Regions from separate parts of the Lysinibacillus sp. NPDC093197 genome, predicted to be linked through region 1. Evidence: riboswitches for the same ligand, from Rfam matches in the RefSeq annotation. Region 1 holds a riboswitch; each other region holds the start of a gene.
The links. A riboswitch is a leader RNA that binds a small molecule or an ion and turns the genes downstream of it on or off. The one in region 1 is predicted to bind thiamine pyrophosphate.

Region 1 (8,366 bases):
TTATAAGTAGCATCCATATCTTTTATATGATATTTCTTGTGTTTTTTAAAAAATAATTAACTAAATTATGTATAATAATACTATAAATAGAAAAAATAATAATTTAGTTGGAGGAACATATGCAAACTTATCATTCTATTTCAGCAGAAGTTTATAATCTTGATAAACCAATTGGCAGTTCGTTTGGAGATGTTGAATACTATAGCCAAAGACTTTCACATGTGAAAGGAAAAATATTAGAGCCAGCTGTTGGAACGGGTCGTATATTAATTCCATTACTTGAGCAAGGATTGGCAATTGAAGGTTTCGATCTTTCCGAAGAAATGTTAGCGTACTGCCGAGACAATTTAAAGATGGCAAATAAAGAAGCAAACATCTTTCTAGCCAATATGGAGACCTTTCAGTCAGAACAACAATATGAAGCAATTATTATCCCAGCAGGAACATTTTTATTAATTGAAGACGATGACAAGGCTTTTCAAATACTAACTAATTTTCACCATCATCTAGAATCAAATGGGCGATTACTAGTAGATTTATTTTTGCAACCTGATTTTAGTGAAGGGAGCTCACACTATCGAACGTTTACAAACAATCAAGGCGAATTAATTACATTACAAGTAACACAATCTGAAGTAAATTATATTAATCAAACAACTACTTCGCATCATCGCTACGATAAATGGAAAGATGGTAAATGTATCGAAAGCGAATTTGAAATTTTTACTTTGAAATGGTATGGAATCAATGAATTTAAAAGGCTTTTAATGCAAATTGGATTTAGAGATATCGTCATTTCAGCAGACTATTGCTATCAGCAAGACCCAACAAATCGAAATCAAGTCATAACGTTTGAAGCTGTTAAATGACTGTTCGATGCGAAATGAACATCTAAAAAATGTGGGTGGGACAATACTTTAAAATTTTATAAAGAGTGAGCACTAGTTGTTGGTAGCGGAGGTGGCGACTCCTGCGGGAACGCACAAAACGTAAGACGCAACGATCCGCGCGTAGCGAGGGTTGCGGCTTACGGTGTGCCCGCGGAAAGCGCCCGCCGTAGCGGACAACAACGGCATTGCAAAAAAAGTGTTAAATTGATTGTAGTCAATCTAACACTTTATCTCTTTTACCATTGCCACATTTGCACTTTTTAATAGCTTATAGCCTATTCATCATGATGGCTCTAAGCGGGCATACATATAGTGATCTACCCATTGGCCATTGATGTACAATAATTTTCTTAACAAGCCTTCTCGTTGAAAACCTGATTTTTCTAAGACGCGGATAGATGCGTTATTTTCAGTTGATACATAAGCCTCCACACGATGTAATCCTATTTGTTCAAAGGCAAATTGGACAACTAATTCTACAGCTTCTGAAACAATCCCTTTTCCAACATAGATTTCATCCATTGCGTAGCCAACAAATGCACTTGAATACGGTAAACGTTTGATAGCGTACAACGAAATGTGTCCTATTAAATTATTTGTACCTAGCTCATATATACCAAATGTATATTCCCTCTTCGAGTTCATTAAATATAAACTTTCTTGAATTTTTTTATATTGAGCATCAACTGTATAGTATTCAGGACGCTGTAACGGCTCATATGTAGACCAAAAATATTTATTTCGACTTACAAGACCCATTAAGCTTTGTGCATCTTTTTCTTGGAATGTGCGAACGTAGCATTTTCCCCCCTGAATCGAGACCACATTTCCACCCTTTTTCCTTAATAAATTCCAAATTTTAAGCACCATTTCTCCCCCACAAGCCTTCCGATAAATGTAAATACATATTCATTGTATGTAAAAAAAGATGCTGCTACAACTAAAACAGTCTTGTCTTGTTATCACAGCATCGGTCTATTTATTTACTTGTTTTTACTTGTTTTTTAGAATGTATTTGTAATTCAATACTTGACGATTCAGCGTCTTCTATATGGGACTTATCTAAAACATTCGATAGATGTAGACCTCTTTTTTGTGCCTCGCGTTCAATATGTGCAAGTGTTTCTTGTAACACTTGTACTCGTGCATGTTTTTTATCGTCTCCTGCCACCAAAATCCAAGGAGCATTTTTCTTATCTGTTTTTGCAAACATTTCATTTGCCGCTTCTATATACTCAGGTGTTTTCTCACGATTTCTCCAGTCTTCATCCGTTAACTTCCATGATTTATACGGATCCTGCGCTCGCTCATTAAAACGCTTTAACTGCTCTTCATCTGACACATGTAACCAAAATTTTATAATAATGTAGTCTCCAGCAGTTAATATCTTTTCAAAGTTGTTAATCTCTTCATAAGCACGAGACCATTCATCTTTTTTTGCAAATCCTTCAATACGCTCTACTAGCACTCTTCCATACCAAGAACGATCGAATATAGCGATTTGTCCATGTTGCGGTAACTTTCTCCAAAAGCGTTGCAAATAGTTATAGCGTAGTTCGTGAGGCTGTGGAGCTGAAATTGGATGGACTATGTAACCTCGTGGGTCTACACGTTCAATTAGACGTTTAACGGCGCCACCCTTACCTGCTGCATCCATTCCTTCAAATACTAGAATAAGTCCGATTTTATTGTTTAGTAAAAATTGCTGTGCATTTAACATTTCGTATTGAAGTACTTTTAATTTCTTTTTATATAATTTTTTATCTAGTTCAATCGATAGGTCAAGATTTTTAAGATTTTGAGCCATAAAAATTCCACTCCTTCAAATTGGTTATTTCTATTGTACTAAAGAAATATTTGGATGCATATTCAAATGGTAAAATGTAGATTTTTTAATGCAAATTCATATGATACATTGTAAGGGTTTTCCGCTATAATAAAATAGATATTATGTGACAGTCATATACTTATTTGTCTTTTCCCTATACAATTTAACACGAAGGGAGAGGAATCCTTGCCTAAGTTTATTTTAATGACAATAACCTTTATTGTCTCACTCATCCTAACCTTTTCATCCTATTTCATAAAAATAAATGGTCAATCTTCGTTAGAAATCTCAAATCGTTTTCCCGTAATGTTTGCACCTATTAATATTAGTTATATGATATGGATATTAATTTACATTTTACTCGCATATTGGTTAGTTATGAATTTTCAAAAGACATCTATTAAACAGACTGTTCTCTTTAGCAATGTATGCATTTTACAGGCGCTCTCTATTTTATTTTGGCATTATGAATTATTCATAGTATTTTTCTGTTGTTCTGTAATTTTAGTATTGTACTTGTTTATCCTTTACAATACTTATCCGCATACAAATAATGCTTTAACTGGCCGTCTGCCCATTTCAATTTATTTTGCCTGGTCTACATTTATCATGATGACAAATGCAAGTTTTACGCTAACATCTTATGAATGGCATGGTTTTGGACTTAGCAACCCACTTTGGGCAGTTATTTTACTGTCAATCGGTGTAGCCATCGCCTTACATATTCGCTACTATCATTTCGATATTGTTTATCCTAGCGTGTTTATATGGGCTTATATTGGCATTGCATTCCATAATCAACTTGATGAATTACTTGTGACGACAGCGGCTCTATTTTTATGTGGCGTCCTAATCGTTGGTATCCGATTTGTCAAAAAAAAACCTGCTCACCGAAAATAAATCGGTAAGCAGGTTTTTCATTTAGCCTTGTTTATCACTTGGCTATTTTATGCTTCATCTAATGAAGTTAAAATGATTGGTTTATCTTTTGTAACAATAATTGAATGCTCAATTTGGGCAACTAATGATTTGTCAGGTGTAATAAATGTCCAGCCATCACCAGCTTCAACGATATGTTCTGCTTTCGCAGAAATAAACGGCTCAACTGCTAGCACCATACCTTCTTTCATAATTGTTGAATCCCAAGCATCGTAATAATTTAAAATATGGTTTGGCTCATCATGTAATGAACGACCTAATCCATGACCTGTTAAATTCATAATAACAGTTAAATCATTTGCATAAGCTTCACGCTCTACAGCTTTCCCAATTTGGTTTAATTTAGAACCTGCTTTTACTTTTGTCATAGCGCGATCAAAGGCACTTTTTGCTACGTGACAAAGTTTTTCTTTATCCTCGTAACCTTCCCCTACAACAAATGAAATACCTGTATCTGCAAAATAGCCATTTAGTGAACCGGATACGTCAATATTTACAATATCCCCTTCTTGTATAACACGTTGTCCTGGAATACCATGGGCAACTTCCTCATTGACACTAATACAAGTGTATCCTGGGAAATCATATTCTCCTTTAGGACCAGAAATAGCTCCTGCTTCAGCAAACATGCGGCCTGCAATTTCATCTAATTCAAGTGTTGTCACACCCGGTTTTGTAGCTACCTTCATTGCCTCACGAATTTCTGCACAAATGCGACCAATTTTTTTAAAGGCTTCAATTTCTTCTTGCGTTTTTACAATCATTTTTAACGTCCCTTTCATCTAATATCTATTCATTAATATAACATAACTTTATATGTCCATAACGCCAAACGCTTTAATTATTCTATGCTAACATTATTTCATAAGTACCATGCAAATAATAATCAGGCCTTTTTTGAAGTTCTTCGACTAAAAAATATTGACCAAATAACATGGAAACCTTGGATGATAAAAAAAATAGCATACTAAGTAACACTTAGCATACTATTTTCTCTTTTAGGACAGTCTTATAGTGTTTAAGATTTTCGCTGCATTAATTGTGGCGCAGCTGTAAATAATAGCACAGCAACAACTGCTGTTAAAATTGTTGCTGGAAGCATGTATGTTCCATTGTAAATGATTGAATAAATCCATGCGTTTTGCTCGCCTGCATACTCTGCAAAGAATACTGCACCTGCAAATGTGTGCGCAAGATAACGTAGGAATCCAGCTAACAACGTACCAATGACAATATAAACGGCCATTTTCTTTTTATTTAAAGCTGTTGCCGCTTTTAATACAGGTTCACGAACGATTGCCGCTAAACCTACTACGGTAAAGGCTACCCCGTAATCTAGTAATCCTTGAAGCCAGTGCACAATATAAGCACCAAACATTGTTTGCATAACACCAATCAATAGCCCGGTTGTGAGCCCTGATAAGAGGCCCCAACGAAATGCTATTAAGATGATTGGTACCATTACTAAGCTTACCGAGCCACCTTGTGCCCATACTTTAAAGGAAATTTGATCGAGTACAAGTCCTACCGCTGCGAAAATTGCAATTTCCACCAGCATGAGTAATCTTTTTTTGTCCATATTATTATTCTCTCCTTTGTTCCGATGTAGGATACAAGAGCAGGAATAGAAATCATTTTGATATGCATGTCAATCCGGCATAAAAAAACGATGCCAGGACAGAGCCTCACATCGTAAAAGTGTCGGTTTCTATCCACATCCCTACGCAAGCGTTAACTTACAGGTTCGAAGAGTAAAGGCATTACGTGCCCAGTCTCAGCTGACATCATCAGCTCCCCTTGTGGTCGTTACATCTAATTTTTTTGTTGAACACCCTCATTGTACGCAAACACTTTTGCAATTACAACCTTTTCAACATTAATTTTTTTGAAACTTTCGAGTTTTCTATGCGTAAATAATTAAAAAGGAGGGACTACTATGGAGAATCCAAAAATTTTATCTGCCTTTAGTTATCTCAGTATTTTTTTTGCACCATTTATCGTTCCGTTAATCGTTTATTTCGTGTCAAAAGATAGCGATGTCAAGAGACACTCCATCAAAGCACTTATTTCTCATTTAATACCGTTTGTCTTTGGTATCATTTTCTTTATCGTCTTTATATTTTCTACTATGTCATTAAACACGTTTGATCCTTCGTCTAATGGGAATACATTTATTATCATATGGTTTGTATCTTTTGGTATTTATTTACTCGTTTCGTTAGGCATAGTCATTTGGAATATTGTCCAAGCTGTACGAGTTATTCGTTAAAATTTAGTACTAAGGAGCTGTCGTATTCATGAAAGTATCGAAAGTAGTTAAAACTGCTATAAAATTAGCGCCCATCGTTATTCCGATTGTCAAAAAAGTGGTCGCAGCAAAAAAAGGAACAACTCCAAACGTAACGACACACAAAAAATAATAGCCAATGGGCTCCTATAACGTAAAAACCCACTTCGCTTTCCTGCGGCGCAACAATCTGTAAGCCGCAGGAGGCTTCGTAGGTTTTTACTTTGTTATACATAAATTGTTTGAGTGACTGGCACTTTTTTGGGGTCTAACCCTACTCCCAGTGCCCTAAGAATTCAGAATTGTTTGAGTGACTGGCACTTATTTTACTTCAAAATGTGTTGTACTATGTCCGCTCAACGTTTTTTCAACGTGTAATACTGCCGGCATAGCAGCCTTTAAATCGGCTACATGTGAAATAACACCAATCATTCTTCCAGAGTCTTGTAAATCAATTAGCGTATCAATCGCTTTATTTAACGCTTCCTCATCCAATGAACCGAAGCCCTCGTCAATAAACATTGTTTCAATACGAATATTACCTTGGAAGCTTTGAATTACATCGGCCATACCTAATGCAAGACTTAATGATGCATTAAACTTCTCCCCACCTGATAATGTTTTGACATCTCTTAATTGATCTGTATACGCATCATAGACATCCAACCCAAGCCCACTTTGCTTCGCATGTTTCTCTAACCGATCGGAACGACGCAGTTCAAACTGTCCATTTGATAAATGGAATAAACGAATATTTGCTGCCGCAGTGATTTTATCTAAATAATTAATTTGAATATACCGCTCAAATGAAAGTTTTTTCGGATTTTGACCATTCAACACTGTGTAAAGCTCTTTTACACGACCTGCTTCTTTTTCAAGGACACGGATTTCCTTTGCCGTTTCCTCTACTTTAACAATAAAGTCAGCACATGCCTTTGCATAGCTTTGCGTTTGTTGTAAGGTTTTAAATGCTTCTTCATATGTGGCACGGAGCATCTCAAGCTTTTCTTCTAATACTGTTAGATTTTGCTTTTCTTTTCCTTCAAGATGCTTTGCTCCATCCTCCATTTGTTGCTGTAAGGAATGTAGTTGTAAGGCATAGTCACGACATGCTTTACGTAAATCATCAATTTGACTAACGCTACGCTTTGCAGAAGCATAGTCTTCATACGTTGTAAAACCAACATCTTTCATGCTTACTAAAAACTGTTCACGCTTGTCATTCAGTTTATTTAGCAATTCCTCATATGCGGTTTTAGCTAGTTCTTCTGCCATTGATGCTTTATTTGTTGCTTCCTTAGTCGTTTGTAAGTTTTGTTGTATTGCGTTCCAAGCTGACTGTAACGCCATTTTTTGCGATCCCACATCTGCAATCGTTTGTTTTAAAGCTCGTAATGACTGTACATGTTCGGGTATTTGCTTTTGCTGTTCTTCTACAATCGCTTGCTGTTTTATTAACTCTTTCGATTGCTCTGCAAAATGTTGCTCTAATTGTAATTGTTTCTGTTGTAGCTGTTCATTTTTTTCGTGTTGCCCTTTTAGCTTAGCTCGCGCGACGGACAGTTGGTCATTCACTATTTTTAAAACAGTCACTTGTTGTTCAATAGCGTGTAAAGAAGTTGTCAGTTCTAATCGATCAGCTATTGAAATATGATAAGCATCTACTTGTTCAATTGCCTCTTGAAGCAGTTTTTTAGTCGATTTTAACGTCGCCTCTTGTTCCAAATATTTACGCTCAATTGCATTGGTCATCGCTCGTAAAGATTCTAGCTCCGCTTCATCTACTACTTCTAACGGTTCTCTATGTGTTAGTTGATGTGTTGTGCTACCGCAAACTGGGCATGGATCTCCGTCCTTTAACTTAGCTGCTAATATACTTGCCTGACCGGTAATCCATTGTTGCTCTTTTGTTTGCAGTGCTTGCTTACTTTCTTTGTATTGTTGATGTGCATTTGTAACAGCTTGCTCAGCTACTTCAATCGCTCGCTCATATTTTTCAATTTGAGCTAATAGTGTTACTTGCTCTTTCAGTAATGGAAGCTGTTCTAAATAACCTGCATATGGTTCCATCTGTTTTTCATATTGCTCAATCGTTGCTGTTAATTGTCGAACTTGCATTTGTTCTTTTTCTAAAATATGAAGATTATCAGCTACTGCACGCTTGGAACTTTCGACAAGCTGTTCTGTTATTTCTAATTGCTGCTGATTACTTTCAAATGCCTCAAATTTCGGCACTAATGCTAAGAGCTCTATTTCGCGTTGCAATATTTGCTGACGCTCAGGCTCTTTTGCTTCTTCCTCTGTATACAATTGTTGCGATTTCTTCAGTTGTTCCACTGCATTTTGGTGATTAATTGTAGCTTGTTGATAAAGTTGTTCTTTTCGATTTTGCTCTGTCCGTAAATCTACACACTGTTGTTCA
Region 2 (8,366 bases), on a different contig from region 1:
AAGATGTTTGATACTATCTCTGCCGATCATGGCGATAAATTTTTAGTACCAGGTATGAAATACTCTAGCTCAATTGACTCTGTATCGATGATGATGGCACTTGTCTTAGGTACGTCAGGTTTGCCACATATATTAATGCGCTTCTTTACTGTGAAAGATGCGAAAACAGCTCGTTCTTCTATTTCTTGGACAACTTGGATTACGGCTATTTTCTTCTCGTTAACAATTTTCTTAGGCTTTGGTGCAATGCACTTTGTCGGTCTTGATAAAATCATCGCAGAAAGCAAGGCTGGTAATACTGCTGCTCCACTATTAGCTGAATTCCTTGGTGGTGATGTATTAATGTCATTCATCTGCGCTGTCGCTTTTGCGACAATTTTAGCGGTAGTCTCTGGTTTAGTATTAACAGGTGCATCTGCTATTTCTCATGATATATATGGTGAGATCATTAAAAACGGTAAATTAACTGAGAAACAACAAGTTGTAGCTGCTCGTACAGGCTCTATTTCTATTGCCATTGTTTCTATTATTCTTGCATTATTTGCTCAAAGCTTAAATGTTTCATTCTTAGTATCTTTTGCATTCTGTATCGGAGCTTCTGCTAACTTACCAGTTATTTTATACACAATTTACTGGAAAAAGTTCAATTCAACTGGTGCAGTTACTGCAATGGTAACAGGTTTAGTTTCCTGCTTAGTTTTAGGCGCAATGGGTCCGAATGTTTGGAGTCCAATAGAAGGCGCTGCACTCTTTGTTGGAAAGCCATTAGTGCCACTGGCAGTTCCTGCGATTATTACGATTCCGTTAGGCTTTATCGCTGGATACTTAGGTACAGTTCTTTCTGCAAGTAAAGTGTCTCAAGCTGAAGCAGATCGTATTTACAAAGAAATTCGTGTGAAAGCGAATACAGGTGTATCAGTTTCAGATATTTCTCATTAATAGACTTTTATCGTAATCTAACATCAATTATTAATAAAAAAACTCGACTTCAGTCGGGTTTTTTTATTTTTTTACTATAAAAATTCAAACATTTTACTTATTGAACAATACTATTTATTTTCCAAATTTAAGAAAATATCCATTTTCCACTAGAGAAATAGTGTTTATTTTTTCTGGAAAAAACGCATTTTTTCTCGGTTATTACATCCTCATTTTTGTCAAGAAGCTAGTAATATCCTTACTTCGTTGATTTATCTGAATATTCTAAAACCCTTTAATTTCTAGGCTTTGTCATGTATTTTCTGTTTCAAGACTATTTTTAAAGAAATTTTTTTTCCATAATTTTTCTGAAATGTATTGCAATTTTGTGAACTGTCTCATAAAATTAAGATGTGAATTCACAAAAGTAGCAAAATTCAGTATTTAAGCAGTAAAAATAAACACAAAATGGGGAATGTTTATGGCGAACAATCAAGCAAGCAAAAGCATTGTAATTGATTATGATGCAATTGCAAAACAAGAATCGTTTAAAGCACTTGTAAAAAAGAAGAACGCATTTCTTTGGTCAATCACTGTATTCTTCTTAGCAGCTTACCTGTTGCTTCCGATTCTTACATCTTACACAACAATCCTACACCAAAAAGCTTTTGGGGAAGTTACTTGGGTATGGATTTACGCAGCAGGATTATTCATTATGACTTGGTGCTTATGTCACTTATATGTTGCGAAAGCAAATAGCTATGACAAAGAAGCAAAAGCAATTATCGCTGAATATGAAAACGGAGGTGGCCGCCTATGAGCCCAATAGCAATATTCTTCTTCGTAGCAATCGTTGGTCTTACATTAATTATTACTTGGTGGGCATCTAAACGTACTTCTTCTGCGACTGACTTTTACACTGCAGGTGGCGGTTTAACTGGCTGGCAAAATGGACTAGCAATCGCTGGTGACTACTTATCAGCAGCTTCTTTCCTAGGTATCGCTGGTGCAGTTGCATTATTCGGTTTTGATGGATTCTTCTTCTCTATCGGTTATTTAGTAGCTTACTTAGTGGTGCTTTATATTGTAGCTGAACCATTACGTAACCTTGGTAAATTTACATTAGCTGACATGATTACAGCACGTTTTAACAGTTCAAAAGTTCGTGGTACAGCAGCATTAAGTACAATTACAATTGTTTTATTCTACATGATTGCACAACTAGTTGGTGCAGGCGCACTTATTCAATTACTTCTAGGAATCGACTATTGGGTTGCAGTATTAATCGTAGGTGTTATGATGACGACTTACGTTTTATTCGGCGGTATGACTGCAACTTCTTGGGTACAAATTATTAAAGCTTGTCTATTAATGTTAGGTACAGTCATTATTTCGTTTTTAGTGTTAAAAGAGTTCGGCTTCAGTATTACAAATATGTTCTCAGAAATGACTACTGCTACTGAAAGCGGTGCTGCATACTTAAATCCTGGTCTTAAGTATACAAACGGTATTGATACAATCTCGATGTTAATCGCACTTGTATTAGGTACTGCGGGTCTTCCACATATTTTAATGCGTTTCTTCACTGTAAAAGACGCAAAAACAGCTCGTTCTTCAGTAATTTGGGCTACTTGGATCGTAGGTATTTTCTATGTATTAACGATCTTCTTAGGATTCGGTGCAGCTGCATTCGTTGGTAAAGATAAAATTATTGCTGCTAACGCGGCTGGTAACATGGCTGCTCCACTTCTTGCAGAAGCACTTGGTGGCGACATTCTATTCTCATTCGTTTGTGCGGTAGCATTCGCAACAATCTTAGCGGTAGTAGCAGGTCTTGTACTTTCTGGTGCATCTGCCCTATCACATGATATTTATGGTCAAATCATTAAAAAAGGTAAAATTACAGAAAAAGAGCAAGTACTTGCTGCTCGTATCGGTTCTATTACTATCTCTATAGTTTCTATCCTTCTTGCTCTTGGTGCACAAACGCTAAACGTTGCGTTCTTAGTATCACTAGCATTCTGTATTGCAGGTTCTGCAAACTTACCAGTAATTATTTACACAATTTATTGGAAACGCTTTAATACTACTGGTGCAGTGACAGCGATGTTAACAGGTTTAATTTCTGCTTTAGTACTTGTAGCTGTATCACCAAACATTTGGAATCCAGTTGAAGGAAAAGCAATCTTCGTTGGTGAACCGTTAATTATGTTAACGAATCCAGCACTTATCTCTGTTCCACTTGGTTTCCTAGGTGGATTCATCGGAACTTTACTTTCTAAAGAATCTGATGATGCGAAATACCGCGAAGTTGATGTTAAAGCAAACACTGGTATTTCTGTGCAAGACGTATCTCACTAATATTATGACTAAAAACCTCGTAGGCATTGGCTTACGGGGTTTTACTTTTCTCTCCTTTTTCGGTAATATATTGGTAATATTATATGGAGGTATTATCATGGCACAATCTAAGGCTAAAAAGAAGCGTTTGCATTTAAAACGTACACAAGGTAAAGACGTTGAGAAAAAGCGTCAAACTTCCCCTTTCAGTACACATGAGCGCGTTACTAAAACGAAGCGTGCTACACTAGAACAAAATAGAACAAAGCATAGGAAACAGCCACATGTAGACGATTCGTCGTACTAGATGTGGCTGTTTTTGTCGTGTCTTTATAAATTATAAAATAACTTTGTATTTCGTGTTACAATTTTTGCCGCTTCTTGTGTTGTTAAGCCTTTAATAGTTGCAATAACTTCAATGGTTTTAGACATCATATACGGCGAAGTACGAGCTTTGTCAAATGGTCCTTCAAATGGCCAAGGACCATCCGTTTCAACCATCATGAGTTCCAATGGATATCTTTTAATCAATGCTTGAATTTCTGCTTCATAAACACAATCAGGTGTAATTGAAATATAATAGCCATTATGTATCATGCGCACAATCGCCTCTTCGCTTCCCTTAAACCAATGAAAATGTGCTTTCGTCACACCATGTTGCTCAAGTAAATCACATGCGATTAAAGCGTCTTCGTAAACAGCATGTAACACAATCGGTTTGTGAAGCTCTTTAGCCAATTTAATAAATTGTTCTAATAAATGTATATAAGGCTGCTCATCAATCTTCTGAGCTTGTCTGCGATAATAAGGTAACCCGACCTCTCCAACGGCAATCATCTCATTAGCATGAAGCCGTATCCAATCAAATAAAGCTTGTCTGTCCTCGTCACTTGGTAAAGATTGTTCAGGATGAAAACCATATGCTGCCTTAACCTTATCGTATGATTTCGTTAACTTCAGCGTTTTTTTACTCGATTGCAAGTCCATACTCACCGCAATGACATATTGTGCTTCTTCAAGTAGCAGAGGCACTTCTTCTTCCTTATACTGATCTAAATGAATATGTGCATCAATCAACATATGCATCGTCCTTTTCTTCTTTTAAGTAATGGAAAAGTTGTTGTTTTAATTGTGTAAATTGCGCACTATGGCGAATTTCCTCAGATCGTGGTCGTGCAAACGGAACTATTATTTCCTCCTTAATAGTAGCTGGACGTTTTGTTAAAACAATAATGCGATCTGCTAAAAATAACGCCTCTTCGATACTATGTGTAACAAACAGGATAGATTTTTTATGTTCCTCCCAAATCGATAACAGCCATGCTTGCATTTCTAATCTTGTAAACTCATCCAGCGCTGAAAACGGCTCATCTAAGCATAAAATTGGTTTCTCACTGACGATAGCTCGCAGAAATGATACACGTTGCTGCATGCCTCCTGATAAAGCATGAGGATAAGCATTTTCAAAAGAAGATAGGCCAACCTTTTCTAACCATTTTCTTGCAAGCTCTATATTAGGTCGATGCTGCAATTCTTCTACAATTGTGACATTTTCCAAAATTGTCCGCCACGGTAATAAGCAAGGTTGCTGTGGCATGTAACCAATAGTGCCTGTTTTTTGCTGAATGTCGTCTCCATTTAACAAAATAGCACCATGATTCAAAGGCGTTATACCTCCTATTAATTGAAAGAGAGTGCTTTTACCACTACCAGAGGGACCAATGATTGCCACAAATTCTCCTTCCTTTACTGTAAAGGATAAGTTTTTAACTACTTCAAGCGAGCCAAAGGATTTAGATATGTCTTGAATGTTCAGCATGTGATCCCCTCCCCTTTACAACTAGCTTTTCAACAAAACGAATAACGCCAAACAACAATAAACTTAACAATACAATCGCAAATATCGCCACAAATACACGATCCGTCCGAAACGATGATTGGGCAAGTGTCATATAAACACCAATCCCCTTTTTCGCACCAAGCCATTCCGCGATGACAGCCCCCATTACACTATATGTCGCTGCAATTTTTATACCAGAAAATATAGACGGATAGGCAAATGGCCATTCTAACTTCCAAAATGTTTGACCTTTTGTAGCACCTATCATTGCAAAATAATGCTTAAGCTCAGATGACGTTTGACGAAATCCATCCATTGCCGCAATAACGATAGGAAAAAAGCAAACGAGACAAATAATAATCAGCTTCGGTAACAGCCCAAAACCAAACCAAATAATTAATAAAGGTGCAAGGACAAGCACAGGCACATTTTGTGACACAATTAAAATCGGATACACAAATGCCCGTACCGTCGCTGAACGGTGTAATAATATCGCAACACTCAAGCCGAAAAATATACCAATAGCAAAGCCAAGTACCGCTAGCTGTATAGTAGCGAACACATGGGGCATGAACGTCTTATAAGAGTGAACACCCTCAGTAACGATGGCACTCGGCGCTGGTAATAGCCAATGTGGGATGTCAGCCAAACGGATAACGACTTCCCAAATAACTAACAGGAAGGCGATAAAAATAATCGACCTTCCTTTCGTTACTACTTGTTTCATCCTCGATACTTCTCCGTCAACGTCCCCATTGTAATGCCAGTTGGTTGATATAAAATTTTCACTTGCGTAATAACATTAATAGCACCCAATTCAATCATTTTTTTATTCATCTCTTCTATAATTTGGAGTAAGGTAGACAGTTCACCTTCCATTGTCGTTTCTAGTGGTTGCACTTCATAGCGCACACCTGAAGCATCAATGATCGCAATCGCCGCATCAACGAATGGAATCACATCCTCGTATTTTTCTGTTTTAGGTATAATTTGTACACTAATTAATGAATTAGCCATTTATTTTGCCCCTTTCTTTGGTAAGAAATCATTTGTAAAAGCTTGATCTGCATGAAATTCGCCTTCTAATACGTTGTTCTTTGTCATCCAGTCCGCATAGTTTTCCCAAACTGCTAATTTTTGTTCGCCCCATTGCGCCGCATCATCTTGATACTTGTTTGCTAACCATTCCTGACTTTTATGCACAAGTGCTTTATCTAAATCAGGTACCGCTTCAAGCAATATATCCGCTGCTTCACTAGGATGCTCAATAGCATACTCATAACCTTTTGTAGTAGCTGCAACAAATGCCTTTACCACATCAGGATTATCCTTAATCATCTTTTCATTCGTTGCAAGTACAGGTGTATAATAATCAAGTTGCTCACTATAGTCTGTTAAATACTGCATATTTAATTTTTCTCCACGAAGCTCCGCCTCAATACCTGTCCAAGCATAATAGATCCAAGCAAAATCTATATCCTTCTGCATCATTGTGAAAAAGTCTAAGTCTCCTGCATTCACGATATCTAATTTCTTTATATCAGCATTTTCTTTTTGCATTAGAGATTGTAAAACAGCTTGTTCTATTGGGCTTCCCCAACCACCATACGTTTTGTCTTCGTAATCTTTTGGTGACGTAATGCCTTTTGAAGCATCTGATGCAAAGCCAGATGTATTATGCTGAATAATTGCTGCAATCGATACAAGAGGCACGTCTTGAACACGTGCTTGCGTTATACCTTCCTGGTAGCTAACGCCAAACTGAGCTTTGCCTGATGCAACAAGTTGATCTGCCCCCGCATCACCAGGTAATAAAATGTCTACGTCTAAACCTTGCTCCTCAAAGTAGCCAAGCTTTTTCGCAACATAAAGTCCTGTATGATTCGTATTAGGTGTCCAGTCCAGTACAACGGATACCTTTTTCAATGTGCTTGTTTCCTCTTTGTCCTCTTTTTCGCTACAACCAACTAATGTTAATAATGCAGCAACAAGAACGAAAAACCACTTTTTCATGCTGTGTCCTCCAAGTCTAGTAGTTTGAAAGTGTTCACGATTGAATGTTTTCACCAGAAAAGGTATTCTCAGGCCATTTGCATCGCTTCTAATAGATTACTCCTAGTTTTAGGAGGAATAATGAATCCTAAACAAAAAAACGCCTAGGAGTTATCCCAGACGTTTGCAAACGGTATCAAAAAATAGTATACGAATATTTTTGAATAGATGTTCCCTACGCTGGTACGAGCCAAATCAGGTTCAAAGGGTCAGCATCTAAACGGACGCAATCTCAGCTGGCAACTTCCAGCCCCCCTACATTCTTAACTTATGAACTTTTCGTTGATTATTATACCCATATCTATCGTAAAATGACAAGCTAGTATTTTCGTAATTGATAAAAATGAGCTTCTATTGGACTATACAAGTATTCTGCAACATGACTTTTGCAAATAGAATATGCATGGAATTTGGAACATCAAAAATTCTCCAATACGAAACAGTTAATCTTTTGCAAAACCAACAAGTTAAAAAAGAGTTATTCTCCATACAACACGATATAACTTCCATCGCCCTTTGAAAAGATAGTTGCTATGTGTCATTTAGTTATAATTGAAATTAAACTAATTATAGAAAACATTTTTTCTTCGTGATTTTTGAGAGTTTGTGCTTTATTCAAAGTGTCAGGAGTGAGTTGATGAAAAAGCTTTTAAAAATTACCGTAGTATTTCTTGTTTTACTCGGAGCAGCTGGCTATGCTGTATGGCATTTAGGGACAAATATCGCTTCCGAAAAAATAATTGAAAAAGTGAAATCTAATTTAGATGACGAAAATTTAGAAGAAGTTAAATCTTATATCGAGAACGATTCGAAGGTTCAAGAAATTGTAAGCGAGGCAGCAACTACAAATCCGGATACTCTTCCCTTCCAAACTAAGGAAGAAGCGACACGTGTGTTAATTAAAAAAGTGGGCGTTAATCGTTTACTTGAAATTCAGGAACAAGCGCAAAACGGTTCAATTAGTAAGGATGAAGTATTATCCGAAATTGAAGGTAAACTGTCTGAAGATGAAATTTCTGCTTTAAAATATGTTTTATATAAGGAATTGAATAAATAAAACTAGCCATTTGAAAATTTCAATTAAAGATACAGAGACAAAGATTCATATAAAAATTTTCAATACAGCTAAGCACCACATTCGTGTTAGTGGATATATTAAAACAGGCTCGAGTCCTATTAAGTGAAATCGAGTCCTTTTTTCTATTATTTTTCTATT
Region 3 (8,366 bases), on a different contig from region 1:
AGCAATCCGAATTGATAGCTGCGGCAATTGAAGAGCAAACATCAATTATTCAAGAGGTTAACGCTGTTGCAAAATCATTAAGTGATGAGGCAACAACCCTTCAAGAAGAAATAAATAAATTTAAAATTTAATAGCCAGCCAAAAAAAGAAAAAGTGTTAGATTGACTGTAATCAATCTAACACTTTTTTGCTATGAACATTGTTATGACTACGGAGGACACTTTCCACTCTTCACACTGTAAGCTACAACTTGCTTGTGAGTGGTTCATTGCGTTTTATGTTCTGTGCAAGCACCGCATCCACTACCATTAACTATTGCGCTCTTGTTCCATTTTATTTATTACTAAAGGGAAAACTTTAACGCCTCTGTTCTTTATCATTGATACAGTCTGCTACCAGTATCTTTGAACTCTTTTGCCTTTTCCTGCATCCCTTGATGGATTGCTTCTGTCGTATTTAAATCGTTTTCTTTAGCATAGTTACGAATATCTTGAGAAATTCTCATACTGCAAAACTTAGGACCACACATCGAGCAAAAATGTGCCGTTTTTGCTCCTTCTGCTGGTAAAGTCTCATCGTGATATTCTACAGCTCGCTCTGGATCTAACGATAAATTAAATTGATCGCGCCAACGAAACTCAAAGCGAGCCTTTGAAAGAGCGTCATCTCGCTGCTGTGCACCAGGATGACCTTTAGCTAAATCCGCTGCATGTGCCGCAATTTTATATGTGATAACACCTACACGAACATCTTCTCGATTTGGTAACCCTAAGTGCTCCTTCGGTGTTACATAGCACAGCATCGCTGTTCCAAACCAGCCAATCATTGCAGCGCCAATTGCTGATGTAATGTGATCATAGCCAGGAGCAATATCCGTCGTTAGAGGACCCAATGTATAAAATGGCGCTTCTTTACAAACTTCTAATTGCTTGTCCATATTTTCCTTAATAAGATGCATTGGCACGTGCCCAGGTCCCTCTACCATCACTTGTACATCGTGCTTCCAAGCAATTTGCGTTAACTCCCCTAGCGTTTCAAGCTCTGCGAACTGCGCCTCGTCATTGGCATCTGCAATTGAGCCAGGTCGTAATCCATCCCCTAACGAAAAGGCAACATCATACGTTTTCATAATTTCGCAAATTTCTTCAAAATGAGTATATAAGAAATTTTCTTGATGATGGAATAGACACCACTGTGCCATAATTGAACCTCCACGCGAAACAATACCCGTTACACGATTAGCTGTAAGCGGTACATAGCGCAGCAATACACCTGCGTGAATCGTGAAGTAATCAACCCCTTGTTCAGCTTGCTCGATTAGCGTGTCACGATACACCTCCCACGTTAAATCCTCAGCAACGCCATTTACCTTTTCAAGCGCCTGATAAATTGGCACTGTTCCAACAGGCACAGCAGCATTACGAATAATCCATTCGCGAGTTGTATGAATGTGCTTCCCAGTAGATAAATCCATAATATTATCAGCACCCCATCGTGTTGCCCATGTCATTTTTTCAACTTCCTCAGCGATGGATGAAGTAACAGCTGAATTTCCAATATTGGCGTTAATTTTCACGTGGAAGTTACGGCCGATAATCATCGGTTCCGCCTCAGGATGATTTATATTAGATGGCATTATAGCACGCCCTGCCGCAATTTCTGCACGTACAAATTCTGGTTTTAAATTTTCGCGAATCGCTACAAATTCCATTTCTGGCGTAATAATTCCTTGTCTTGCATAATGAAGCTGTGTCACATTACAGCCTTTTTTCGCACGTAAAGGTTTGCGAGAAAGCTTTGGAAAAACATTTTCCTTTATGCGCGGGTCATCCGCGTTGCGGAATCCATTATCCTCGGGCTTAATGGTACGTCCCTCGTATTCCTCTACATCGCTCCGTTCTTTAATCCACGCACGACGCAAAGCTGGTAAACCTTTTGTAATATCGACTTTGTAAGTTGGATCTGTATAAGGGCCACTCGTATCATAAACTCGTATAGGTGCGTTATTCTCTTCACCAAAGCTACCCGTTGTGGGGCTTAGCTTAATTTCACGCATTGGCACTAATATATCTGGACGTGATCCTTCTACATATACTTTTTTACTTCCGTCAAAGCTTGTCATAATGTTCATGTTTTTTTCGCTAACTGTTGTCATTTACTATTCCGCTCCCTTTTACGTAAATTATTAAAAGGACCGAATCTAGCCCACTCCAACAAGTAGCATTACAAATAAAAAGCCGAATCCAAAAAAATATTGGATCCGGCTGTACATGTAAGGTTACATTTATCGCAAAGTTCAAGGAGTGCGAAGTTCATTAACTTTCCCACGCTGGTATGAGCCAGATCAGGTCCAAAGGGTCAAGAAACCTCAATGCGTTTCCCTCTCAGCCCGACTCATCGGACTCCCCTAGTTAAGCTATTCAGTTTGATGCTAGTGTAACAGATATTCCTAATAGATGGAAGCCATTAAGTAAATAGTATTTCTGCCATATAAATTACGATTGTTACTGTAATACAGCTAACAATTGTTGAAAAAAGCACCGTTTGTGCAGCGGTTTCTGACCCTAAATCATATTCTAGAGCTAGACTCGAGCTATTACGTGAAGTTGGGAATGCACTCGCAATAAAGAGCGATTGGGCCACAACGCCATCTAAGCCGAGGACAAAAATGATAAGCAATGCAACAGCTGGACCTACTACAAGTCGTGTAAAACAGCTGACAAACACAGTTCTATTGAACATTGATTTAATTTCAAGCTGAGATAGTTGCGCACCGAGCGTAATAAGAGCAACTGCGATAAACCCATCAGCAACGTGGTCAATTGGAATACGGATAAATTGGGGAATGCCAATATTAAAGAAATTCATTGCCACACCGATAATGAGCGCATGAATAATCGGCATTTTCAGGAAGTCCTTCACAATGGCCATACCTGATTTAGTTGAAGAAATTAAATTATATAATCCATATGTATAGGTCGTTACATTTTGAAAAATAACGAGAATAACTTGAATGGCCACCCCAATTGGTTGTGTCACAAAAATCATTTGTGCCACCGGAATGCCATAGTTACCAGAGTTAATGAGTACAACACTATTTTTAAATACCGCTGCCTCTGTTTTCTTTAAACCTAGCCCCTTCGCTATAAAATGACTAAGCACCATTTGACTCCCAATAAAGAGCACAATAAATAATGCCACTTCACCGAGCACCGATAGTTCCACGCTCGTTTCATATAAATTTACAAATACGGCTGCTGGCATAAAACAATATGTAATAAGCTGGGATAGCGCTTTTAAATTAAATTGAAATTTCCTCTGTAAAAACGCACCAAGTACAAGCAACACTAAAATAGGCGCAACAATTTTAAAGAAAATCATACCGAGATACATCATGGAGGCGCCCCCCTTTCATCTTTCTATAGTAAAACTGTTCCCAAACTGGGTCAATGCCCTCTCCGCTCTACCGTTTACATAAAAAGAGACTGTCCTTGGAAAAGGACAGTCTCAACATGTCTACAAAAGCATCAAGAAGTTTTACCGGCGGTTTCTCAAAGGTTATCGACGGTTTCAGAGGGTGTATCGGCGATTCCCCCACGTTTATCGGCGATTTCCGAGGGTTTACTGGCGATTTCCTCGGGATATTCACTTTGCTTTGTAGAAAATTCAATAGCTTAATTATGCAAGTTTAAATCGATTCACGACTTCTTGTAGCTCTTTAGAGATTTGGTTCATATTGTTAATTGATTCTGCAACCTTTTGCATTTCTGCCTGTTGATCCACAGCAGATGCACTTACTTGTTCAGCAGAAGCTGCAGTTTCCTCTGAAACGGCAGAAATACTTTGAATCGCTGTAACTGCCTGATCTTTTTGCTCTAACATTTGGGAAAGATTTGACAATAGATCATTAATTGCCGTTGCAATAGAATGAGAAAGCTCATTATTATCTTTAAAAGCAAGCTCTGTATTTTGCACTGATTCATTTTGAGCTTGCATCAAATCAGCATTAGAAGCAATAACAGACACCGTTTGCTTCGCGTCTTCTAGAATGCTAGTCACCGTTTTCTTAATCACTTCTGTTTCGTTTTTAGACTGTTCCGCTAGTTTACGAACTTCTTCCGCTACTACCGCAAAGCCTTTTCCATGCTCTCCTGCACGAGCAGCCTCAATACTTGCATTTAACGCTAGTAGGTTGGTTTGCTCCGTTACTCCTTGAATGGATACAATAATTTGGTTGATATTTCTGATGTTGCTAGATAAAGATTCCATCTGACTTTGAATGCGTACATTCATTTCATTTGTTTCAGCATTTCGATCACGTAAGCTTTCAACTTCTTTCATGCCCTGCTCTGTAGAAGATTTTGTTTTCATTGACAGCTCATCCATTTGTTTGGAAAGCATTGTAATGGCGTCAATTTGATCGGATAAATCAATCATTCGATAATTTGTTTCTTCCGTATCCTCTGATTGTTTCGAAGCACCTTGCGCAATTTCATTGATAGCTACAGATACTTCCTGATTTGATGCGACAATTTCATTAAATGCTTCATTGACATCATCTGATGATTGATTAAGTAATGTTGAAGAATTTAATACCGTATGGATGGCATCATTCGTTTTGTCCAGCATATTGTTATAGGCTACTGCAACAGCACCAATTTCATCTGATTTTATAAATTTTTCATCTATTTTTTTAGTTAAATCGCCTTCAGCCGCCGTTTCAATAGATGCACGTAAAACTTTCAAAGGCTTTAACTGTTTAAAGATAAACATCGCACTGGCAGCAGCCATTAAAACTACCATAATGATTGCAGCTACAATCGTAAAGATGAGAACTTTATTATACGTTTCTAATATTTTAGATTTAGGTAAAACTAACTGCACTGACCATACTTCGTCAATGTTTTCTAACATCATTGGAGCAAAAGCATTGAATGATTCTTCTCCAAGCTGCTTAGAGTCAACATACAGACTATCTAGCACCCCATTGTCCATGGATTGTTTAACACTTGTCCAATCAATAGCATCCTGCATATTCGTCCCGTCTAGCTTTTCGTTAATACTATTTACTGTTAACATACCTTGATTTGTAATAATTCCTGCATAACCACCATCAGGAGTAATGGATTCGGCTAATCCCTTTAAAAAATCAACAGATAAATCTGCTGTTAATACGCCAAAATTTTTACCTGAGGCATTAACTAGCGGTACTGCAATTGTCGTCATCGATATCGTTTTACCATTCACGCTATAATCATACGGCTCTGTTAGCACAGCACGACCTTCTTCTGTTGGTATACGATACCAATCAGCCGCATCCGTTTTGTCAATTCCCTCTATAGCATTAGTAGAAGTCTTATTTCCATCTTTAGTTAAATAAGGTATGAAGCGATTATTTTGATCTATTAATGCAGTGTCGATAGTTGGGCCAACTTTTATAGCGCCATTTTCAAGGACGGCACCTACACCAAGTAAATCCTCATTTTTCATTAAATTAGTTTCCAGTATATCCATTACACTTTCTGTTGAAAGCTCGTCATTTTTTTGCATTGCTTCAACAATACGTTTTGTCGTTTGTAATGTATCATTGGCTTTCTTAAACCGTTCGCTCATCTTCGCAGCAGATAATTCCGCGTTTTGAAGCGTTGCGTTTTCTGAATCATTGACACTCTGATTATGTAGAATAACACTTGTTACCAATGTATAAGCGATAAATAACACTAAAAATAATCCTAAAATTAAAGAAGATAGTTTTAAAGCAATACTTTTTGGTTTTTTCATTACAAACACCTCCATTTTTATAAAATAATCATAATGTATGGACCTATGTATCACAACAATAAATAATCTAATTTTACCAAGTCAAATAAAATTTTCTAATAAAAATGCCTGATTTTTAGACAACAAATTGATACCAAAACCCATTTTTACTAAAATTTGTAATATCTATGTGAGTTAAACAACTATAGGCATTAGAAATAACTTTCTAACTAAAATTCCCGCTCTCTTTATCACTGTAGAAATTTCGGAAGCGCTTCTAGTGGTAGTAATGATATATTATACTATAAAAAACGACTGACCTTTTTACCTATTAACCTAAAATATGCATAAAAAATCCTTAAGCTATGATAAAATTAGTATTATTAAAATAGGAGGTTTGCCCGTATGAAACATAAAAAAAGCCTAGCCTTGCTTGCTCTAGTAGCCGTTCCATCACTTATTTATTCAACACCTATAACGTCTGCATCAGCTGCCGATACCTCGACACATGCAAAGACGGCATACATATATAATAATTATTACTACTATAATTCCAACGTGCAGAATGTTATACAGCTTATTTCAAATATTAATGATACATCATTTGCGTTTCAGGCTTACTTAGAGGCTGCCATCAAAGCCTACAATGCATTGTCAGAAACTGAAAAACAATATGTTACAAATTACTCGACTCTATCAAATCACCAACAAACAAGAGTGAATTATCGTAGACTAGCTGCTCAAATTGAAGAAAAATTGGCTTCAGTCGATTCTACTTCTGTTAACTATTATCAAAACGTTATTGAAACGAGAGATTGGTACAACACATTGAATGCTGCGCAAAAAACTTTTGTCAGTGCCGAAACACAAAAAATATTGACGTCGTCGATTACACCAAATACTTCTATCGATAAAGTTGTAAACAAAATTCAACTATTAAACGCCTCTCGTCTTAGCTTCCATAAAGATGTGGCTGAAGCACGAGCAGAGTATAATGCATTAAGAAAATTCTCAAATGTTTATTTGCCTACAGGTATTGAACAGCTTTTACTAGATGCTGAACACGTCGTTACGATGGATAAGGCCGCTGCAAAAGAAGTCGAAAATGCCATTGCAGCTTTATCGCCGAAAACATCTACAACGCACGATGTACAAGCAGTAAAAACTGCCTTCGAAGCATTAACGCCTGTACAACAACAGCTTGTGCCAAATGTCTGGATATTAGTAGACTATGTAAAAGGAAAATATAAACTACCAGCTAAGGGCAATACGATCAAAACACCGGAATTATCCGACTCTGCCGCAGTACCAGGAAAAAATACGCTCATGTCGAAAAGTCGAAACACATATAAAGCAAAAATCAATGTTGCTGATTCTGAAAATGACAATGAACGCTTTGTATTAACAACAAAAGCAAATATGGTTGTTATCATTCCACCATTAAATACGCTCGTTAATGAAGATTTTGGCGTAATGGACATTCAGCTAACAAGAAATTTAAATCGCATTACGTTCCAAGCGGTATTAAATAAAATGCCTGCTAAATTCGAAGCAAATATCGAAATCATTTTAGAAAATTTACCTGAGAATGCTTCCATCGTTCAAATCAATGATTTTGGAGACCACGAGCCTGTGTCCTATACAGTCAATGGCAATCAATACATCATTGAAACGCAAACATCTGGTACATTCCAAATTGTTAGAAATTGAATAAATTCCCACACCTTGATTCCAGTCATTAATAGGTGTGGGAATCTTTCTTTTGTCCACATAAAAAGACACTAGCCATTATAAATAGCTAGTGTCTTTCTAATTTTGATTTATTGTGTTCTAGGCTGAATTAATACATAATTTAAAGCTGCTGGATCTGTTGAAGCTTTTGCGTACACAATATTTCCATACTTATCTTTCGTGAACAGATAAATTCGTTGATCTTTTTGGAATATATTTGTTGAAGTTGGATCACTACCTGTTTGGATCGCTGTAAAGGTCTTCGCAGAACTTGCATCTGCAGGTGCTGTAATCTTACCTTTACCGTAAGAAACAATCGCTCCACCAGGAATATACGTAAAGTTATTACTATCTGCATTGGCAATAATACTTTCAATATTATTAAGTGATAAATCATATCCGTCGTTCAATACTGCGTAGTAATAGTGCTGATCCCATGTAATATCAGCATTCAGATTCGCAACAACCTGAACCTTCTTAGAAATATTTAAATTGCTTGGGAATTGCGTATCTGGTAATAATGTCGCAGAAGTAATTGTATTTTCTTTTGTTGGATATTTGTACTCTGCTCTATCTTTACTAAATGTCCATCCGCCTTTATCTTTTGCGGTAGCATTTACGCTGATATCAAAGCTTTGTTTTACTTCATTAGCAAACTTGATAATTAGCTTACGAGATTCCCAATCCCTTGTGCCTGTAATATCAAGCCAGCTTGATGTGTAGGTTGGTGTAATAGCTGTTGTAGTACCTGGCTCAACTAATGTAAAGTCAAATCCTGTATCGATGGCCTCTGAAAATGTCACTTCAAATGTTTTACCATCAAGTCGTTTAAAGATTGGATCTTGAACTTTTGGCGGTGTTCCATCTGCAAAGAA
Region 4 (8,366 bases), on a different contig from region 1:
TACAAAAAAATGCGTTGCTCTATTTGCAATTGCTAGCATTGCTCCTATTAGTGCTAGCACTGATGAATCCGTATGTGAAAAAAAGCACTATTGCGGGTGCGCAGACGATTTTTATCGTTGATACGTCCGCTACAATGCTAGCTGGTAAAGAGCAATCTACATTTGATGCACATAAAAAAGAAATGCAATCATTAGTGAAGCAACTTGACGGACGACCTGTCACATTAATAACAACGGGCAATACGCCACAAGCAGTACTACAGCAGGAAACTAATGTGAAAAATATTGAAAAAGCGATTCAAGATTTACATGTAACGTATGAAACTGCGCAAATGAATAAGGCGCTTGACGTCGCACAAGCGTTTGTTGGTGATACGCAAACATCGATTTACGTCTTTACAGATTCACTCGATAAAAAACAATTGCCAATGGAGAAAGATTCAGTGAAATGGCTCGTATATGGTGCTGAAAAGGGATTAACAAATGTTGCAATTACACGCTTTGCGGCAACGACAGACGGTAAATCTACGATGGCGTTAGTGCAACTACAAAACGATACCGACCAGGAGCATGAGCTGACAATTACACTTCAAAATAATCAAGGTGAAGTGATAATGGACGAGCAAATATCTTTATCAGCGAATGAAGCTACGACTAAAACATTTAAAGATTTACCTTTAATGGATACTATAACAGCGAACATTGATGTGAAAGATGATTATGCAGTGGATAATACACAATCGGTTGTGCTTCAAACTGCAACAGCGAATATCGTTGTCGACCAAAGCATGCATCAACTTATTCAAAAGGGCTTTCAATCTATTAATAATAATGTAAAGATTGTACCGTCATTACAACTAGCGGATAACCAAAATGCTACCATCGTAACAAATCAAACGTCATTACTTCAAAAAATACAAAGACCGTTAGTATTAATTGGACGTGATGATGTTGAAAAAAAGGAAATTAATGGTGAGGTAAAAACAACGAGCGATGCTTTATTTGCATTTAGTGAGTTAAATGATATTTATGTAAGTGCACTGTATCCTGCTTTTGATGGCTATAAAACAATTGCCACAGTAGGTGATAAACCATTTATTCAACGATCACCACAAGGGGATATTATCGTTCTAGCTGATATTGCAGATACGGATTGGCCATTATATCCTTCATTCCCGTTATTTTTATGGAGTGCGGAACAACAATTATCTGAATCAGTAGGGTCTCTTGGCATTTTCGCACCAAATGAGCAACGTTCAGTTGCGTTAGCACAAGGAGATTGGAGTGTCTATTCTCAGGACGATGAATTTTTATCGTCAATTACTAACGGTTTATTAACTGCACCGATGCAGCCAGGTATTTACACGGCTCGCTCAAGTAGTGAAGAAAAACGTCTTATCGTGCAACTACAGGCACCTGAACGTGTGATAGAAGAAGGGACGAGCTATACGCTTGGAGAGCTTCAGCAAAATGGCAAAGAAGAAGTATCAAAGGCTTCATTTGTCCCTTGGTTAATACTCATTATTTTATGTTTGCTTGTAGCAGAGTGGGAGGTGCAACGACGTCGTGGATTTACGAATTGATACGCCATTAGCCTTATTGTTATTAGTGCCATTGTTTATGTACTTTGGGTGGACTTATTGGCAAGAGCGTATGCGCCTGAAAAAAAGTCATCTTGTTGTAATGAGCATTCGTGTAATAGCAATCGGTTGTTTGGTCTTTGCACTCGCAGCGCCCTATATTTTATTACCAGTAAAGGACGAGCAAGTATTATATTTAGTTGACCGTTCTGCTTCGATGAATAACACAGAAGCGGAAATGACTAGTTTTATAGAGGAAAGTTTGAAATCGAAAAAGGATGAACAACTTGCAGGGATTTACTCTTTTTCATCAACTCTCCAAACAGAAGCGATTTTATCGAAATCATTAAAGGAAGTTCCCAAATTTACTGAAGTCAAAGGAACAGACCAAACGAATATTGAGCAAAGTCTTCAACTTGCTACAGGTATTGTCGATCCTAAAAAGGCAACAAGACTTGTTTTACTAACAGATGCCAATGAGACACAAGGGAGCGCACTAGATTTTGCAACGAAGCTAAAGGGCTCCAATATTAGTGTAGATGTCGTTCCATTTCATCAAAGCGTGACGAATGATGTGTCTCTAAAAAGCTTTGTCACACCACAAGTAGCTTACGTAGGTGAACAGCAGCAGCTTGTTACGGAAGTAAATGCTACAGCTGCAGGACAAGGTGAACTATTACTGTACGAAAATGACAAACTCATTCATCGCGAGTCTGTAGAACTTGCACAAGGTTCAAATGTTTTCACATATAAACATACGGCAACTGCAGAGGGGCTTGTAAAATATGAGGCACACGTGCAAGTTGGACAAGATGCTATTTTTGAAAATAATAAATTAACAAGTATTACAATGGTGCAAAGTGAGCCACATTTACTCATTGTTAATGGCTACGATACGACATCACCAATTGCTGCAGCGCTAGGGGCGAATTCAATCTCCTATGATGTGATAGATGCAGCAAGCTTACCAAATGAACTTTCTAGCTATTTGCAATATAACGCTATTATTTTCGATAATGTACCTGGACACTTAGTCGGTGAAGCGAAGATGGGCGTTATTGAGCAGGCAGTCAAAAACTTTGGTGTTGGCTTTACAATGGTCGGCGGTGAAAATAGCTTCGGCTTGGGTGGCTATTTTAAAACGCCGATTGAAACATTATTACCTGTTGAGATGGAGATAAAGGGTAAAGAGCAATTGCCATCGCTAGGACTTGTCATCGTACTTGACCGTTCAGGAAGTATGTATGGCTCAAAATTAGAGCTAGCGAAAGAAGCGGCCGCACGATCAGTTGAAATGTTACGCGATGAGGATACGCTTGGGTTTATTGCCTTTGATGATCGTCCTTGGGAAATCATTGAAACTGGACCGCTTGGTAATAAAGAGGAAGCAGTCGATACGATTTTATCGGTAACTCCAGGTGGTGGTACGGAAATATATAGTTCACTTGCAGCGGCATATGATAGTTTGGCAGATTTAAAATTGCAGAGGAAGCATATTATTTTATTAACTGATGGACAGTCGCAATCAGGCAATTATGAGGATTTAATTGAAAATGGTAAAGAACAAGGGATTACACTTTCTACAGTGGCGATTGGACAAGATGCAGATGGCAACTTACTACAGTCATTAAGTGAAATGGGTAGTGGTCGTTTTTATGATGTCATTGATGAACAAACAATTCCTTCAATTTTATCACGTGAGACAGCCATGATTTCCCGTACTTATATAGAAGACAATCCATTTTACCCTACAATTTATAATGCAACTGGATGGAATGCACTCTTTGCAAATGGTGTGCCACAAATGAATGCATATATTGGTACGACAGCGAAGCAGGGAGCTGCTGTGATTGCCGAAAGCGAGAAGGAAGACCCTGTATTGGCTCAATGGCAATATGGACTTGGTAAAACTTTCGCTTTCACATCAGATTCGACAGGGAAATGGGCTGGTGACTGGGCAAGATGGCAAGGATGGGGATCATTTTGGCAAACAATCATTTCGCAAATGCTACCAAGTTATAATGATGTAGCCTATGATGTACGTCTTGATACAGATGGCTCATTTATCATCACGGACCCGACAAATGAAGCTGCCTTTTTAGATATTGTCGCTGTTGATGAATCTGGCGAGGAGCTTGATTTGCAGCTTGAAACGATTTCTGCTTCGCAAGTACGTGCAGTCGTCCAAGCTAAACCAGGGTTGATTTTTTTCCGTATTGCTGACGAAGAACAGGCGATTTACCAGGCTGGACTAAGCGTACCGTACAGTGCAGAATATGAATTACGTCCAGTGAATGAAACACTTGTCGAGCAACTAACGAAGCAAACTGGTGGCTCTGTCTTGAAAGAACCACAAGATGTGTTCCGTAAGTTCACTAACAAAGGAGCAGAGCGCCAAAATATTGCAACATGGTTATTATTAACGGGGATGCTATTATTCTTCGTAGATATTACGATTCGACGCTTTGGCTGGAGCTTCATAACAAGGCATAAACAAAAAGAAAAGTCTGTAGAAGAAGCAACTGTACAGTCGGAAGACACGAACGTTGCACAGTTATTAAAAGGGATGAAAAAACGCTCTTAATTAAAAAAACGATAGCACATTGCTAAAAGCGTGTGCTATCGTTTTTTTTATAAACATAGCTACTTCGTAATAAGAAGATGCGATGCGGTTTTCTTTAGACTGCTAGCAATCATAATACCAAGAAATGCCCCAATTAAACTAGATGTAAAAAATGCAGGCATAAAAAATAATGCTCCTACGGACGTTCCCATTAATAACTGCGCATATGGTACAGCGACTAATGAGGCAAGGATACCAGTGCCAAATACTTCACCAATACCAGCAAGCCAGTAGTTGCGACTGTATTTATAAGCAAAGGCTGCACATGCCGCACCGATGACGCTTCCAGGAATCGCTAAAAGAGAGCCTGTGCCTGTTAAAATACGAATCAATGATGTAACTATAGCAACGACGATGGAAGGCATAGGACCTAATAGAATGGCACAGATGACGTTGATCGCATGTTGTACAGGATAAGCACGTGCAATGCCAGTTGGAATGGAGACAAAAATAGAACCTGCTACTGCAATAGCTACTAATAAAGCCATCGTAGTTAGTTTTCGAATAGACATGATAGATACTCCTTTTAGTTTTGTGCGATGAATCGCCGATAGAACCCAGTGAACCGCCGGTAAAATGTGACAAATCGCCGATAGCACTTCCGAAATCGCCGATAAAACCGGACAAATCGCCGGTAGACCTCGCAAAATCACCGATAGCACTGTCTAATGAATACAAAAAAGCCGCTTCCTTGTCACGAAAGGAAGCGGCCTTGCATTTTAAATTACACGAAAGCAAGCGTCGCCACTTCCCTCCGCTAGTGTGAACTAGATCAGGTTCAAAGGGTCCGTATATGAGCATATACGTCTCAGCCTTGTAAAGACTCCCCTAGTGGTGTTAAACGATTTAATTTTTCGATAATAAATGTACCATATTACAAATAATTGTCAATGGACTAATTTGCATCAGGCTGCATAAGATGCGGCGCCTTTTTCAATGTCCAAATAAGCGCTAGTAAGAAGCATGTCATTAAAATAATTGCCCCAAATATATACGGGCTGTTCATATTCCAATCGAATAAAAGACCCGCAAGTGCAGGACCAATCATATTTCCAAGGCTCATATAGGCATTGGTAAGTCCAGCGGCTAAACCTTGTTCATTGCCAGCAAGTTTAGAAATCAGTGTGTTGACGGCTGGGCGAATCAGTGTTGTTGCCGTTGAGAAAATCGTTGCGACAACTAAAATAAGTGCGAAGCCAGAAACAAATAATATTAGGAAAATAGCTACAGCAGCAATAAATAAATTGACTAATACAACTTTCATTTCCCCAAAGCGTTTAAAGAGTGGTGTTATGATGAACATTTGCACAACAACACCAAATGCGCCACCGACAGTTAAAATGATCGCAATATCAGTAGGTGTGTAGTTAAATTTGTCTGTCACAAATAATGATAATGTCGTTTGGAAATTGGCGATGCCGAACGAGAACACTAGCATAATAACCAACATAACAAAGTATGGCATTTGGACTGAACGTGCCATCTGCCTCACGAGATTGTCTTGCTTTTGTGCTTTCTGAGCTGCACTTGGTTTTGTAGAAGGTAATAACAACAATGAAAGGATAGAGGCAATAATAGCAGCTCCTCCAGCCATAAAAAATGGGAAATGCAAACTAACTTTAGATAGGAATCCACCAATACCTGGTCCAATCATAAAACCAAGAGACATAGCGGCACCTAACATGCCCATTCCTTTACCTCGTTCTTCATACGTTGTGATATCTGCTACAAACGCCATAATTGGAGGTGCTACAAAGGCAGAACCTAAACCTCCTAAGAATCGAGCAACAAAAAGCATCCAAACGTCTGTAGATAGCCCGAACGAAATTTGCCCAATACCAGTTACAATCAGACCAAAAATAATCAAATTTTTTCGACCATATCGATCCGAAAGATTCCCAGCAATTGGAGAAAAAATGAATTGTGCAAAGGCGAACGTTGCAATTAACATGCCAAGAACTTGTCCTGCTGCACCAAATATATGTAAGTACTTTGGCATAACAGGAATAATAATTCCGATACTCCCCATTGCGATAAACATATTAAACATTAAAATATACAAAGCCGCCTTGTTAGACTTCTGCTGGGTCATCGAATACCCCCCTTTTTTCTATTGAAACATTACTCCAGTCTATCATAAAGAAATATTGCTTGGCTATTGGATTATAGTCGTAGATGAATGACCTGGTGATTGGAACAGAGACATTGTTTTTTCCTATGAATAATACCGTTGATTTCCACTACGGGCGGTCGCTTTCCACGGGTATACTGTAAGCCGCAACCCTCGCTGGCGCGCAGCCTGTTGCGTCTTACGTGTTGTGCGTTCCCGCAGGAGTCGCCGCCCTCCGCTCCAATTAACTGAACATATCGGAAGTGAAATTCTCTATTAGAACTATCAAAAGAAAAAATGACAAAAGACACCAAGTATTTAAACTTTTGATGCCTTTTGTCGACTCTTTGAGAGAGAAAAATATTGTTTTTTCTCTTTAGTATTTATCGAATACTCATTTTAAATTCTAAAAACAATTCATTGTATTTGCCTAAATATTCTGGACCAAGGTTTTTATATACTTCTAATTTTTTGCGTTGCTCCTCGGAAGGGTAGAAGCGCTCATCAGTTACAACTTCTTTATCCATTAAGTTCATCGCTGCAATATTAGGTGTAGAATAGCCTACATAATCAGCGTTTTGAGCACCAGATTCCGCTTTCAACATAAAGTTAATAAAAGCATGTGCACCATCAACATTTTTTGAAGTTTTCGGGATAACCATATTGTCAAACCATAAATTTGAGCCTTCTTCTGGAACAGCAAAGTCTAAGTCTTCATTTTCAAATAACATATCTGCTGCTTGACCAGACCATGTGAGAGCGACAGCCGCTTCGTTATTAATCATTAAAGGTGTAATTTCATCACCGATGATTGCTTTAACGTTTGGTGCGAGTGTAATTAGTTTATTTGTAGCCTGACGTAACTCATGGTCATCTAACGAGTTAAGGGAATGACCAAGACTATTTAAGCCCATGCCAATAACTTCACGTGCACCATCTACTAAAAATACTTTACGTTTTAACGATGGGTCCCATAAATCTTCCCAAGAAGAGAAATCTAAGTCACCGACCAAATCTGGATTATAGACAATACCTACTGTGCCCCAGAAATAAGGAACAGAGTATTCATTGTTATCATCAAATGGTAAATCGAGAAAATACGGATCGATATTTTTAAAATTAGGTATTTTCGTTTTATCTAACGGAAGTAGTAAGTTTTCTTCCTTCATTTTTTCAATCATATATTCAGATGGCACTGCAATATCGTAAGCCGTACCACCTTGTTTAATTTTCGTCATCATTGCCTCATTGGAGTCAAATGTTTCGTAAATAACATGGATACCCGTTTCTTTTTCGAATTGCTTTAGCAAATCAGGGTCGATATATTCTCCCCAGTTAAAAATCGTTAATGTATCTTTACCACTTTTACCACCGTTCGCACTCATTGCGTCAGCAGCGTACATTAAAAGGGCGGAAACGACAAGAATAGCGATAGTAGCTTGAATTAAAGATTTCATTGTTGTCCCCCCGTTCTTTTACTTGTACGGCTAGTAAAGAAATAATAGCCGACTACAACTAATATAGTTACGAAGAATACTAAACCAGAAATTGCGTTAACCGTTAAAGAAATACCTGCACGAGCCATCGAGTAAATTTCAACAGATAATGTACTAAAGCCATTTCCTGTTACGAAAAATGTTACGGCAAAGTCATCCAATGAATAAGTTAAAGCGAGAAAGAAACCTGCAAAAATACCAGGTTGGATATACGGTAAAATAACGCGCATCATGACATCTTTTTTTGAAGCGCCAAGATCTAAAGCTGCATCAATTAACGACTTATTCATCTCTAGCAATTTCGGTAAAACCATAAGTACTACAATAGGAACACTAAACGCTACATGGGCTAATAATACCGAAGCAAAGCCTAGTTTAATGCCAACCATTGTAAATAATATTAAAAAGCTTGCGCCGATAATAACATCTGGACTAACGATTAACACATTATTTAAAGAAAGTAGAGTATTGCGCATTTTCGAATCTTTTACCGTAACAATACCAATTGCTCCTAATGTGCCAATAATTGTCGAGATAAGGGCTGAAAGCAGTGCAAC

Region 2: linked by a shared signal. The riboswitch ahead of ACIP9G_RS00790 (ABC transporter substrate-binding protein) and the one ahead of thiT (energy-coupled thiamine transporter ThiT) in region 1 are both predicted to bind thiamine pyrophosphate.
Region 3: linked by a shared signal. The riboswitch ahead of thiC (phosphomethylpyrimidine synthase ThiC) and the one ahead of thiT (energy-coupled thiamine transporter ThiT) in region 1 are both predicted to bind thiamine pyrophosphate.
Region 4: linked by a shared signal. The riboswitch ahead of thiW (energy coupling factor transporter S component ThiW) and the one ahead of thiT (energy-coupled thiamine transporter ThiT) in region 1 are both predicted to bind thiamine pyrophosphate.

The regions. Positions count from the first base shown of each region.
Region 1 is NZ_JBIVOH010000010.1:51,900-60,265, forward strand. It holds gene ACIP9G_RS20455 (class I SAM-dependent methyltransferase) at 120-869, shown strand; gene ACIP9G_RS20460 (GNAT family N-acetyltransferase) at 1,173-1,760, opposite strand; gene ACIP9G_RS20465 (polyphosphate kinase 2 family protein) at 1,870-2,697, opposite strand; gene ACIP9G_RS20470 (hypothetical protein) at 2,905-3,618, shown strand; gene map (type I methionyl aminopeptidase) at 3,666-4,421, opposite strand; gene thiT (energy-coupled thiamine transporter ThiT) at 4,676-5,236, opposite strand; TPP riboswitch at 5,358-5,465, opposite strand; gene ACIP9G_RS20485 (magnetosome magnetite crystal formation protein family) at 5,594-5,926, shown strand; gene ACIP9G_RS20490 (hypothetical protein) at 5,955-6,077, shown strand; gene ACIP9G_RS20495 (AAA family ATPase) at 6,266-8,366, opposite strand, start outside.
Region 2 is NZ_JBIVOH010000001.1:159,158-167,523, reverse strand. It holds gene ACIP9G_RS00830 (solute symporter family protein) at 1-939, shown strand, start outside; gene ACIP9G_RS00825 (DUF485 domain-containing protein) at 1,400-1,738, shown strand; gene ACIP9G_RS00820 (solute symporter family protein) at 1,735-3,279, shown strand; gene ACIP9G_RS00815 (hypothetical protein) at 3,377-3,565, shown strand; gene ACIP9G_RS00810 (TatD family hydrolase) at 3,589-4,338, opposite strand; gene ACIP9G_RS00805 (ABC transporter ATP-binding protein) at 4,328-5,077, opposite strand; gene ACIP9G_RS00800 (ABC transporter permease) at 5,052-5,825, opposite strand; gene ACIP9G_RS00795 (thiamine-binding protein) at 5,822-6,115, opposite strand; gene ACIP9G_RS00790 (ABC transporter substrate-binding protein) at 6,116-7,111, opposite strand; TPP riboswitch at 7,306-7,417, opposite strand; gene ACIP9G_RS00785 (hypothetical protein) at 7,788-8,207, shown strand.
Region 3 is NZ_JBIVOH010000011.1:12,951-21,316, forward strand. It holds gene ACIP9G_RS20990 (methyl-accepting chemotaxis protein) at 1-131, shown strand, start outside; gene thiC (phosphomethylpyrimidine synthase ThiC) at 377-2,155, opposite strand; TPP riboswitch at 2,305-2,419, opposite strand; gene ACIP9G_RS21000 (AEC family transporter) at 2,467-3,396, opposite strand; gene ACIP9G_RS21005 (methyl-accepting chemotaxis protein) at 3,679-5,781, opposite strand; gene ACIP9G_RS21010 (hypothetical protein) at 6,166-7,470, shown strand; gene ACIP9G_RS21015 (S-layer homology domain-containing protein) at 7,581-8,366, opposite strand, start outside.
Region 4 is NZ_JBIVOH010000008.1:192,389-200,754, forward strand. It holds gene ACIP9G_RS18895 (vWA domain-containing protein) at 1-1,583, shown strand, start outside; gene ACIP9G_RS18900 (VWA domain-containing protein) at 1,567-4,164, shown strand; gene thiW (energy coupling factor transporter S component ThiW) at 4,224-4,715, opposite strand; TPP riboswitch at 4,936-5,043, opposite strand; gene ACIP9G_RS18910 (MFS transporter) at 5,099-6,295, opposite strand; gene ACIP9G_RS18915 (ABC transporter substrate-binding protein) at 6,697-7,770, opposite strand; gene ACIP9G_RS18920 (ABC transporter permease) at 7,767-8,366, opposite strand, start outside.